DNA from 4 places in the Bradyrhizobium sp. USDA 241 genome. Region 2 is predicted to be linked to each of the others. Evidence: riboswitches for the same ligand, from Rfam matches in the RefSeq annotation. Region 2 holds a riboswitch; each other region holds the start of a gene.
The links. A riboswitch is a leader RNA that binds a small molecule or an ion and turns the genes downstream of it on or off. The one in region 2 is predicted to bind cobalamin.

Region 1 (2,194 bases), 1.9 Mb from region 2:
CGGGTTCATGTCGGTATGCGGCTCGACGCCGGCGGCGAGCGCCTGGAGCGCCTGGGCGCGGCCGATCTCGCCGCCATCGACGGTGACGGCCGCGTTGTTCGACATGTTCTGCGGCTTGAACGGCAGCACGCGCAAGTCCCGCCGCGTGAAGGCGCGCGCAAGGCCGGCGACGATGAGCGACTTGCCCACGTCCGAGCCGGCTCCCTGGATCATCAATGCGCGCGTCATCGCCGAAGAGACTCAGAACTCGACGCCGGCTTGCGCCTTGATGCCGGAGCGGAACGGGTGCTTGACCAGCGTCATCTCGGTGACGAGGTCGGCGATCTCGATCAGCTCGTCCTTGGCGTTGCGGCCGGTGAGCACGACATGCGTCATCGGCGGCTTCTGCGTGGTCAGGAAGTCGACCACCTCAGCGATGTCGAGATAATCGTAGCGCAGCGCGATGTTGATCTCGTCGAGCACGACCATGCGCAAGCTCTCATCGAGGATCAGTTCCTTGGCCTTCTCCCAGCCGGCGCGCGCGGCGGCGATGTCGCGGGCGCGGTCCTGCGTTTCCCAGGTGAAGCCTTCGCCCATCGCGTGGAACTGACAGAGATCGCCGAAATGGCCGGTGAGCAGGCGGCGCTCGCCGGTGTCCCAGGCACCCTTGATGAACTGCACGACCGCGCAGGGCAGGCCATGGGCGACGCAGCGGACGATCATGCCGAAGGCCGAGGAGGATTTTCCCTTGCCGCTGCCGGTGTGGACGATGATCAGGCCCTTTTCGCCGCTCTTGGTCGCCATGATCTTGTCGCGGGCGGCTTTCTTCTTCGCCATCTTCTGGGCGTGCCGGGCGTCGGTTTCCTCGCCCGTTCGGGTGTCCGGTTCAGGCGTCATCGGTCCAGTCCTTCGGCTTGACAAGTGGCAGCCACGGGCAAATGGTGGCCCGGCGTTGGTTCCTGTCCTATGACAGGCGAAGAGGGAATGCGATAGGGTCCGAATCGGCAGGATTTGGGTCCAAAATGCAGCCGCCCCCGCGACCGTGACCGGAGAGATGCCCGAAGCCACTGATTCCCGCGGGAATCGGGAAGGCGGGGATCGAAGGGCAAAGCCCTGCTCCGCAAGCCGGGAGACCTGCCAGCGCGAAGAGTTTTGGGCCGGCGGACGGGGTGTTCCGCGACGGGGAAACGGCCTCTCGAGTCAGGGTCCGTGTGCCTCTCGCCTCCCGCTGATTATCCTGGAAGAGGCGATGACCGTCACACTTCACGTCTGCATCACCTGCCGCGCCGGCCAGACGCTTGGCGAGGGCGAGACGACGCCCGGCAAGCGCCTGCATGGTGCGATCCTCGACGCCGGCGTGCCCGACGGCGTCACTGTGGTTCCCGTCGAATGCCTGTCGGCCTGCAGCCAGGGCTGCTCGGTCGCGCTCAGCGCGCCCGGCCGCTGGTGCTATGTCTATGGCCGCCTGTCGGAGACGAATGCGCAGGACGTGGTCGCGGGCGCGGCGGCCTATGCGGCGGCGCCGGATGGCCTCGTGCCGTGGCGCAGCAGGCCGGAAATATTCCGCAAGCAGTCGCTTGCCCGCATTCCCCCCATTGCCGTCGTGCCGGAGGCCGCTGAATGAACTCGCTCGCAAAAATCCCCGTCACGGTGGTCACGGGGTTTCTCGGTTCCGGCAAGACCACGCTGATCCAGCATCTGCTCGCCAATGCGAATGGCAAGAAACTCGCCGTGCTCGTCAACGAGTTCGGCAGCGAGGGCGTCGACGGCGAGATATTGAAGTCATGCGCCGATGCGAACTGTCCGGAGGAGAACATCATCGAGCTCGCCAATGGCTGCATCTGCTGCACCGTCGCGGACGATTTCATTCCGACGATGGAGAAATTGCTGGCGCGCCCGGTGCGGCCCGATCACATCCTGATCGAGACCTCGGGCTTGGCACTGCCGAAGCCGCTGCTGAAGGCGTTCGATTGGCCCGAGATTCGCTCGCGCATCACGGTGGACGGCGTGATCGCGCTGGCCGATGCCGAGGCTGTTGCGGCCGGCCGCTTCGCGCCGGACCCGATTGCCGTCGAAGCGCAGCGCGCGGCGGACGAAAATCTCGATCACGAGACGCCGCTGTCGGAAGTGTTCGAGGACCAGATCGCCTGCGCCGACATCGTGCTGCTGACCAAGGCGGATCTCGCCGGTGCGACTGGAATCGAAGCCGCCAGGG
Region 2 (2,194 bases):
GACCTGATAGGGTCGATCGGAGCAGGGGGACATCGGATGAAATTCGCAAGCTTTGAAATCGACAACGCCGGAGGTCTCGTGGGAACGGCGAGCAGCGCGCAGGCTTCCAGCGAACGTGGCGTCGACGGTGCCGAGGCACCGGAACGATTTCCGTAGGATAGTCATTGGAAGCAGTGGGCAGGACGTGGAGTCCAATGGAATGGGTATGCTCGATCCCGGCCGGTTCCTGGTATCGTGCTCGCATTGCGATGCCTGGCCGATGGCCGCCAACGTGAAACGTTCAAGCTGGTCGGCATCCCCGCATGAGGTCCGTTTCGTCTGCACGCGCTGCCGGCGCGAAGAGACCGCGATCGTCTCGGCCTCCGGCGAACTGACGCCGATCAAGCGCCTCGACGCTCCGCCGCGGGATGTCGCTGCGGCCTGGGCTCAGGCCCAGCGCCCGCGGGGGCGAACGTAGGCGGCGCAGGGCATTGCTCGATTCGTTGGGGAGCCGGCCGATCGCGTCTGCGGCCAAGATGCCAGCGGTCGATTGACTCCCGGCCTGGACGCCCCGTAGATTGGCCGCTGACGGTTCTCCTCATGGAGATCAAAAGGGAACGTGGTGCGAGATGTCCCAAGGCGGGATCTTCTCAATGCCATGGCTGCCCCCGCAACTGTAAGCGGTGAATCTCTCGTCCTATGCCACTGGGAATCTCGGTCCTGGGAAGGCGACGCAGAGGTAACGACCCGCGAGCCAGGAGACCTGCCGTCAGCCGTGGTCACACGCGAAGATGTCGGTCGGGGAGTACAGACATTAGCTTTTCCGGAGCCGTCGATCGCTCCGCAGTAAAGCCTCGTTCGCTGTGACGTGCCACTGACGTCATGCCGAGGCTACAATTGTGTCCCGTATTGTCACTGCCGCCAGGCGCCGCTGCGCCGGCATCGTTGCGGCCGTTTCGCTGTATTCGCTCGATCTCTCCATCGTCCACGCCCAGCAGTCCGTCGCCGAGCAGCTGCCGCCGGTCGAAGTGACCAGATCCGACGATCAGAACCGTACGCGTGCCAGGGCGATCGGCGATGGCGAGGCGGGGCGGCGCCGAGCGGCGCCGGACGGGGCGCCGAGTGGGACCGGCTCGGGCAACGAGGCCGCCGCCGGCAATGGCGGGATCGTCGGCGCGGTCACGACCGCCATTACGGCCGCCGACATCGCTCATGCGCCGTCGCAGACGCTGGCTGAGATCATCGCGACGCAGGTGCCGGGCGCCCAGATCACGACGTTCTATGGCGGCCAGATCGGTGCCAGGACCAGTGTTGACTTGCGCGGCTTCGGTGCCTTCGCCACGGCCAACACGCTGGTGCTGGTCAACGGACGGCGGTTGAACGACATCGATATGGCGCAGGTGGACCTCTCCACCATCCCGCTCAATGCCATCGAGCGCATCGAGATCACGCGCGGCAATTCCGGTGCGGTGCTGTATGGTGACAATGCGGTCGGCGGCGTCATCAACATCGTCACCAAGAACGGCGTCGGCGGCCCGCCCGTGACAGCGCGCATCGAGGCCGGTTTCGGCTCGTTCAATACCAGGCTCGGCAACGTCTCGGCCGCGATCAATTCCGGTCCCTGGTCGACCTCGTTCTACGGCAATGCCGTCAGGACCGACGGCTATCGCGACAACAATCGCTATTCCCAGGAGAACGGCGTCGGCAATCTGAACTACACGACGCCGGGCCTGACCGCCTTCCTGACCGTCACCGGTGACAATCAGGAGCTGCGACTGCCGGGCGGCCGCACCGTCGATCCCTCCATCGGCGTCGACGAGCTCGCGACCAAGCCGGCGAGGGACCAGCACGCCCTTTAACTACGCCAATCAGCAGGGTTTTGGCGCGACCGCGGGCTTCACGAAAACCCTTGTCAACGGCGTCGATCTCATCGTCGACGGCGGCGTGCGCGACAAGAAGCAGCAGAGCGCATTCTTCTCGAGCCCGGCGCCGGTCCCGGCTTTCTTCACGTCGACCTATGTCGATGCTGACCTTACGACATGGTCGATCACGCCGCGGCTCAGCGTGAAGAGCCCGCTCTTCGGAATGCCCTCGCAAGTGCTGACCGGCGTCGACTACTACGATGCGAGCTTTCAGCAGAACCGCGGCGCCGGCCAGGGTCTCGCTCCCTGGCACAATTACGATCTCAGGCAGCGGACGGTGGCGGGCTATGTCC
Region 3 (2,194 bases), 1.8 Mb from region 2:
GCGCCCCACCAGATATGAAGCCCCGCTGGATCAAGCGACTGGAACGCCGTGCCGCCGTCGAGCATCACCACCACGGTATCGACACCTTGCGGCCAGCCGTCTTCACGCAAGCGCCGCCCCGTCGTGACCAGGAACGGCTCGCCGATGTCGTTGAGCGGCAGCGCATGCGCCGCGCACAGCGCCTGGATCGAGGTGATACCGGGCACGACTTCGATCTTCGGCAACGGATTCAAACGCCGTGCAATGCGCAGCGAGGAATCGTAGAGCGACGGATCGCCCCAGATCAGCAGCGCAACCTTGCCGTCACCTTCGAGATGCCTCGCGATCGTCTGCGACCAGGTCGCGGCAACCGCATCGTGCCAATCGTCTACGCCCTTGCGGTAATCGGCTTCACCGGTGTCGCGCACGGGAAGATCGAATTCGGCGATGGCTGTCTTGTCGCTGGTGAGCACGTCCGCGCAGATCGTTCGCCGGAGATCTGCGAGATCGGACTTTGCAGCCCCCTTGCGCGGGATCAGGACGAGATCGGCCGCGTTGATGGCAGCGATCGCGGCGCGCGTGAGCTGCTCGGGATCGCCGCAACCGATGCCTATCAGGGAGAGCGTGAGCATCGCGAGCGCGACGGGCGGCAATCAGGGCCGCCCTTTCGCTTGTCTCTCAGGCGCCGTTGTGCAGGCGCGGAGTGACGAGGCCGGGCGCGGTGACGCCGCGCAGCGACTTCGCCAGCGCCAGCACTGCGAGGTCTGCCAGCGGCTCGATCACGATGACCAGCGCGTAGGAGGCCGCGAAGGTCGCGATGTTGGCGAGGTTGCTCATGGCAAAGCCGGAGCCGTAGAGCGCCCAGAACGCCACCCAGGCGACAACACCCGCTTGATAAGTCGTCGACAGCGCCAGCGCCTGACCGTACTTCAGATCGACATAGGCGGTGTTACGCGAAATGATGCGCGTGGCGATGGCCTGGATCGCGAACAGCGGCACCAGCAGCGTGGTGACGTTCATGCCGTATTGCGGCAGGTCAGCAGGCTCGAACAACAGACCCTGGAGCAGCAGGCCAAATGCGAGGCCGAAGGCGGCGGGCGCAGCACCAAAGAGCAGGAACAGGGTCGAGCCGAGGATGAAGTGCACTTCGGAGACGCCGACCGGGAAGTGCGGCAGGACCTGGAAGAAGGTGAAGACGAGGCCCGTGGTGGCCAGCGTGCGCGCGGCGAACGAGCCGACGCCCTGCGTGCGGACGGTTTCGGCCGCCAGCTTCAGCGCAACGCCGCCTGCGGCGATGCCGGTTGCGTAACTCAGTACGAGCTTGGCGCCCGTGACGATTCCCGGTTCGATATGCATGGCTCAATTCCTTCCTGCCGTCACACCCGACGGCCTTGGCCTCAAAACGTGCAGGGCCGGTCTCCTGGCTCGCGGTTCACTGGGTTCTCCGGCCTTCCCGAACCTTGCGGCCCAGTGGCGATTCGGAGCCCCTCACCGCTTACAGTCGCGGGGGCGGCTGGGGTTTTGGGCGCCGCAACTGGGTCCGCCCACCCCCATTCCCGATTATGCTCCGGCGCTTTGCGCCGCGTCGAGCACCATGCCCCTCCTGTGTGCGCCTTTCGCGAGCCGGGCGTCAAGAGGCGAAGGGCGACCGCCGCCGTCATGACGGATAATCCCCTGCCAGCGCGCCGAACAGGATCACGGCCGCCGTGGACGCGGCGCCGCCCCGCGCAAGCTGCTCGGCGAGCTCGGCGATTGTGGTGCGGACGAGCCGCTCGTCGGGACGGCCGAGGGATTCGGCAAACAGTGCGGGCGTGTTCGGAGCGAGGCCCTGCGCGATCAATTTCGCCGCCAGCGTCGGAAAGGTGCGCCGGCCCATATAGACCACGGTCGTGGCCTCGGGATCGGCCAGCGCCGCCCAGTTCAGGTTGGACGGCAGCTCGCCGCTGACATCGGCCCCCGTGATGAACTGCACCCGGCGGGAGGTATGCCGACGGGTCAGGGGAATGCCGGCCTGGGCGGCGGCGACACAGGCGGATGTGACGCCGGGAACGATCTCATAGCCGATGCCGGCTTCGCGCAGCGTTTCCAACTCCTCCTCGAGCCGGCCGAAAATGCCGGCATCGCCGGACTTCAGCCGCACCACGCGCGCGCCTGTCGCGGCATAGTCGACCAGGAGACGGTTGACGTGGTGCTGCTTGGTCGAGGGCCGCCCTGC
Region 4 (2,194 bases), 1.8 Mb from region 2:
GCGACCTGATCCGCAAAGCTTTCGCCGTTCGGCGGCCGTCCGTGCGCTGGATCGTGCCAGAACTGCGCGTAAGTCTCGCCACCGGTCGCGGCGAGCTCGTCATGCCGGCGGCCGGTCCAGTCGCCGAAATCCTGCTCGCGGAATTCGCTGACCAATTCCGGTTCGAGCCGCAGTGCGCGCGCGGTCTCGACCGTACGCCGCGACGGGCTGGCATAGGTGGTGGCATCCGGCGGCAAATGCTGCCGCAGAGCCACCAGCGCTGCGTGATCGCCGAGATCCGCCCGCGCATCAGCAGCATGGATCGTCCCCGCTACGCCCTCGACGGTCGCATGCCGTATCAGCCAGAGGAAGGTCTCACCTTCCATGCTCATCTCCAGGGAAGTTGGTCGCTGTGGCCACAACGCCGCAACTGGCGCATTGACTCTGTCACGATGGTAATCCTAGATGATCGCGACGGTTTCCCCGAGAGGGAATGAAAAGGGAATGCGGTGCGGGGACACTTGTCCCCAATGCCGCGGCTGCCCCCGCAACTGTAAGCGGTGAATCCTTCGTCACAAGCCACTGGGTCCTCGGTCCCGGGAAGGCGACGAAGCGGTCACGACCCGCGAGCCAGGAGACCTGCCGTCAGCCGAGGTCACACGCGAAGATGTCGGTCGGGGAGTACAGACATTCGGCTTCATCGGACGGCCCGAAAGGCCAACAGATGGGACCTCGTTCGCTGTGACGTGCCACTGACGTCATACCGAGGTTTCGTATCGTGTCTTCCATCTGTATCTTACGGCCGAGCCGCTTCCTGCTCGCCTCCGCTGCGTTCACGTCGTTTGTCATCGCAGATGTGCCTGCCGCCCTGGCGCAGCAGGTCCGCGAACCCCTGCCGCCGGTCGAGGTCTCGCCTGCTGAAGCCGGCAGGCAGGCCAAGCCATCCGGCCGTGAAGCGCAGCGCGCGCGCCGTGCAGCTGCGCGCCGGCCAGCGACCGTATCGGCTCCGCCCAAGCCCAGCGCGCCGGCCGCGACAGCGCCGACGCCGCTCAACAGCAATGTGGTGGCCGAAAGCGCCTCGCGGCTCGGCCTGACGGTGCGCGAAACGCCCGCGACGGTCGAGGTGATCTCCGCCCAGACCATGCGCGAGCAGGGTTATCGAACTGTCTCAGAGGTGGCGCAGGGTGCCGTCGGCGTCACCTCCGGCGACAATCCGGCCGAGCCCGCGGCGTTTTCCATGCGCGGCTTCACCAACAGCCAGATCAATACGCTCTACAACGGCATCAAGATCGGCCCGCAGAACATGACCTCGCGGATCACCGACACCGCCAATCTGCAGGCCGTGGAGTTCCTCAAGGGCCCGGCCTCGTTGATGTCAGGCGAGGGCGCCGCCGGCGGCGCCATCAACTTCGTCACCAAGCAGCCCCACACCGGACCGATCCGGAACGAAGCTGAGTTTTCCTGGGACTCGCTCAACTCATTCCGCGCGCATTACGGCTCGGGCGGCAGCACCAATGTGCAGGGCCTCGACTATCGCTTCGACATCTTCCGCTCCGCCCTCAACGGTTTTGCCGACGACACCAACGTCAAGACGTTCGGCACGTCCGGCCAGCTCGACTACCGCATCTCCGATAGTCTCAAGATCTGGGGCGCACTCGAGTACCGCGAGGATCGCTCCAAGGCCTATTGGGGCGCGCCGCTGGTGCCGATCGCTTTCAGCGGCTCGCATGCAACGACGGGGATCGTCTCCGGCAACTACGTGTCGAATTACAACGGAACGAATCTCGGTGCCGTCACGATCGACGACCGCACCTTCAACACCAACTACAACGTCCTAGACAACCGCAACGTCGCCCAGGAAGTGTGGCTGCGCGGCGGCTTTGAGCTGAAATTGGCGCCTGACCTGACGCTGAAGAGCCAGGCCTATGGCTATGGCGCAGAACGGAGCTGGTTCAACAACGAGATCGAGGCGTTCAATTCCACCACGAACCTGGTCGATCGCGAGCGCTTCTATGTCGCGCACAGCCAGCGCCTGGTCGGCAACATCACCGATTTGATCTGGGACGCGAACATCGCAGGCTTCGACAACCGGCTGGTCACGACCTTGTCGACAAGCTATCTCGATTTCGTCAGGCCGGGCGCGGCAAACTTTCCAGGCGATTCCGTTTCGCTGGTCGATCCCGATCGCGGCTACTACGGCCTGCTCACGACCCAG

Region 1: linked by a shared signal. The riboswitch ahead of ABIF91_RS30705 (DUF1636 family protein) and the one ahead of ABIF91_RS39880 (TonB-dependent receptor) in region 2 are both predicted to bind cobalamin.
Region 3: linked by a shared signal. The riboswitch ahead of ABIF91_RS30770 (energy-coupling factor ABC transporter permease) and the one ahead of ABIF91_RS39880 (TonB-dependent receptor) in region 2 are both predicted to bind cobalamin.
Region 4: linked by a shared signal. The riboswitch ahead of ABIF91_RS30790 (TonB-dependent receptor) and the one ahead of ABIF91_RS39880 (TonB-dependent receptor) in region 2 are both predicted to bind cobalamin.

Annotation. Positions count from the first base shown of each region.
Region 1 covers NZ_JBMGPZ010000005.1:1,854,558-1,856,751, forward strand. The annotation lists gene ABIF91_RS30695 (cobyric acid synthase) at 1-228, opposite strand, end outside; gene cobO (cob(I)yrinic acid a,c-diamide adenosyltransferase) at 241-876, opposite strand; cobalamin riboswitch at 916-1,135, shown strand; gene ABIF91_RS30705 (DUF1636 family protein) at 1,229-1,603, shown strand; gene cobW (cobalamin biosynthesis protein CobW) at 1,600-2,194, shown strand, end outside.
Region 2 covers NZ_JBMGPZ010000005.1:3,717,136-3,719,329, reverse strand. The annotation lists gene ABIF91_RS39885 (hypothetical protein) at 200-457, shown strand; cobalamin riboswitch at 552-764, shown strand; partial or broken gene ABIF91_RS39880 (TonB-dependent receptor) at 879-2,194, shown strand, end outside.
Region 3 covers NZ_JBMGPZ010000005.1:1,868,229-1,870,422, reverse strand. The annotation lists gene cobF (precorrin-6A synthase (deacetylating)) at 1-611, opposite strand, end outside; gene ABIF91_RS30770 (energy-coupling factor ABC transporter permease) at 658-1,335, opposite strand; cobalamin riboswitch at 1,373-1,591, opposite strand; gene cobA (uroporphyrinogen-III C-methyltransferase) at 1,637-2,194, opposite strand, start outside.
Region 4 covers NZ_JBMGPZ010000005.1:1,871,839-1,874,032, forward strand. The annotation lists gene ABIF91_RS30785 (histidine phosphatase family protein) at 1-365, opposite strand, end outside; cobalamin riboswitch at 440-640, shown strand; gene ABIF91_RS30790 (TonB-dependent receptor) at 758-2,194, shown strand, end outside.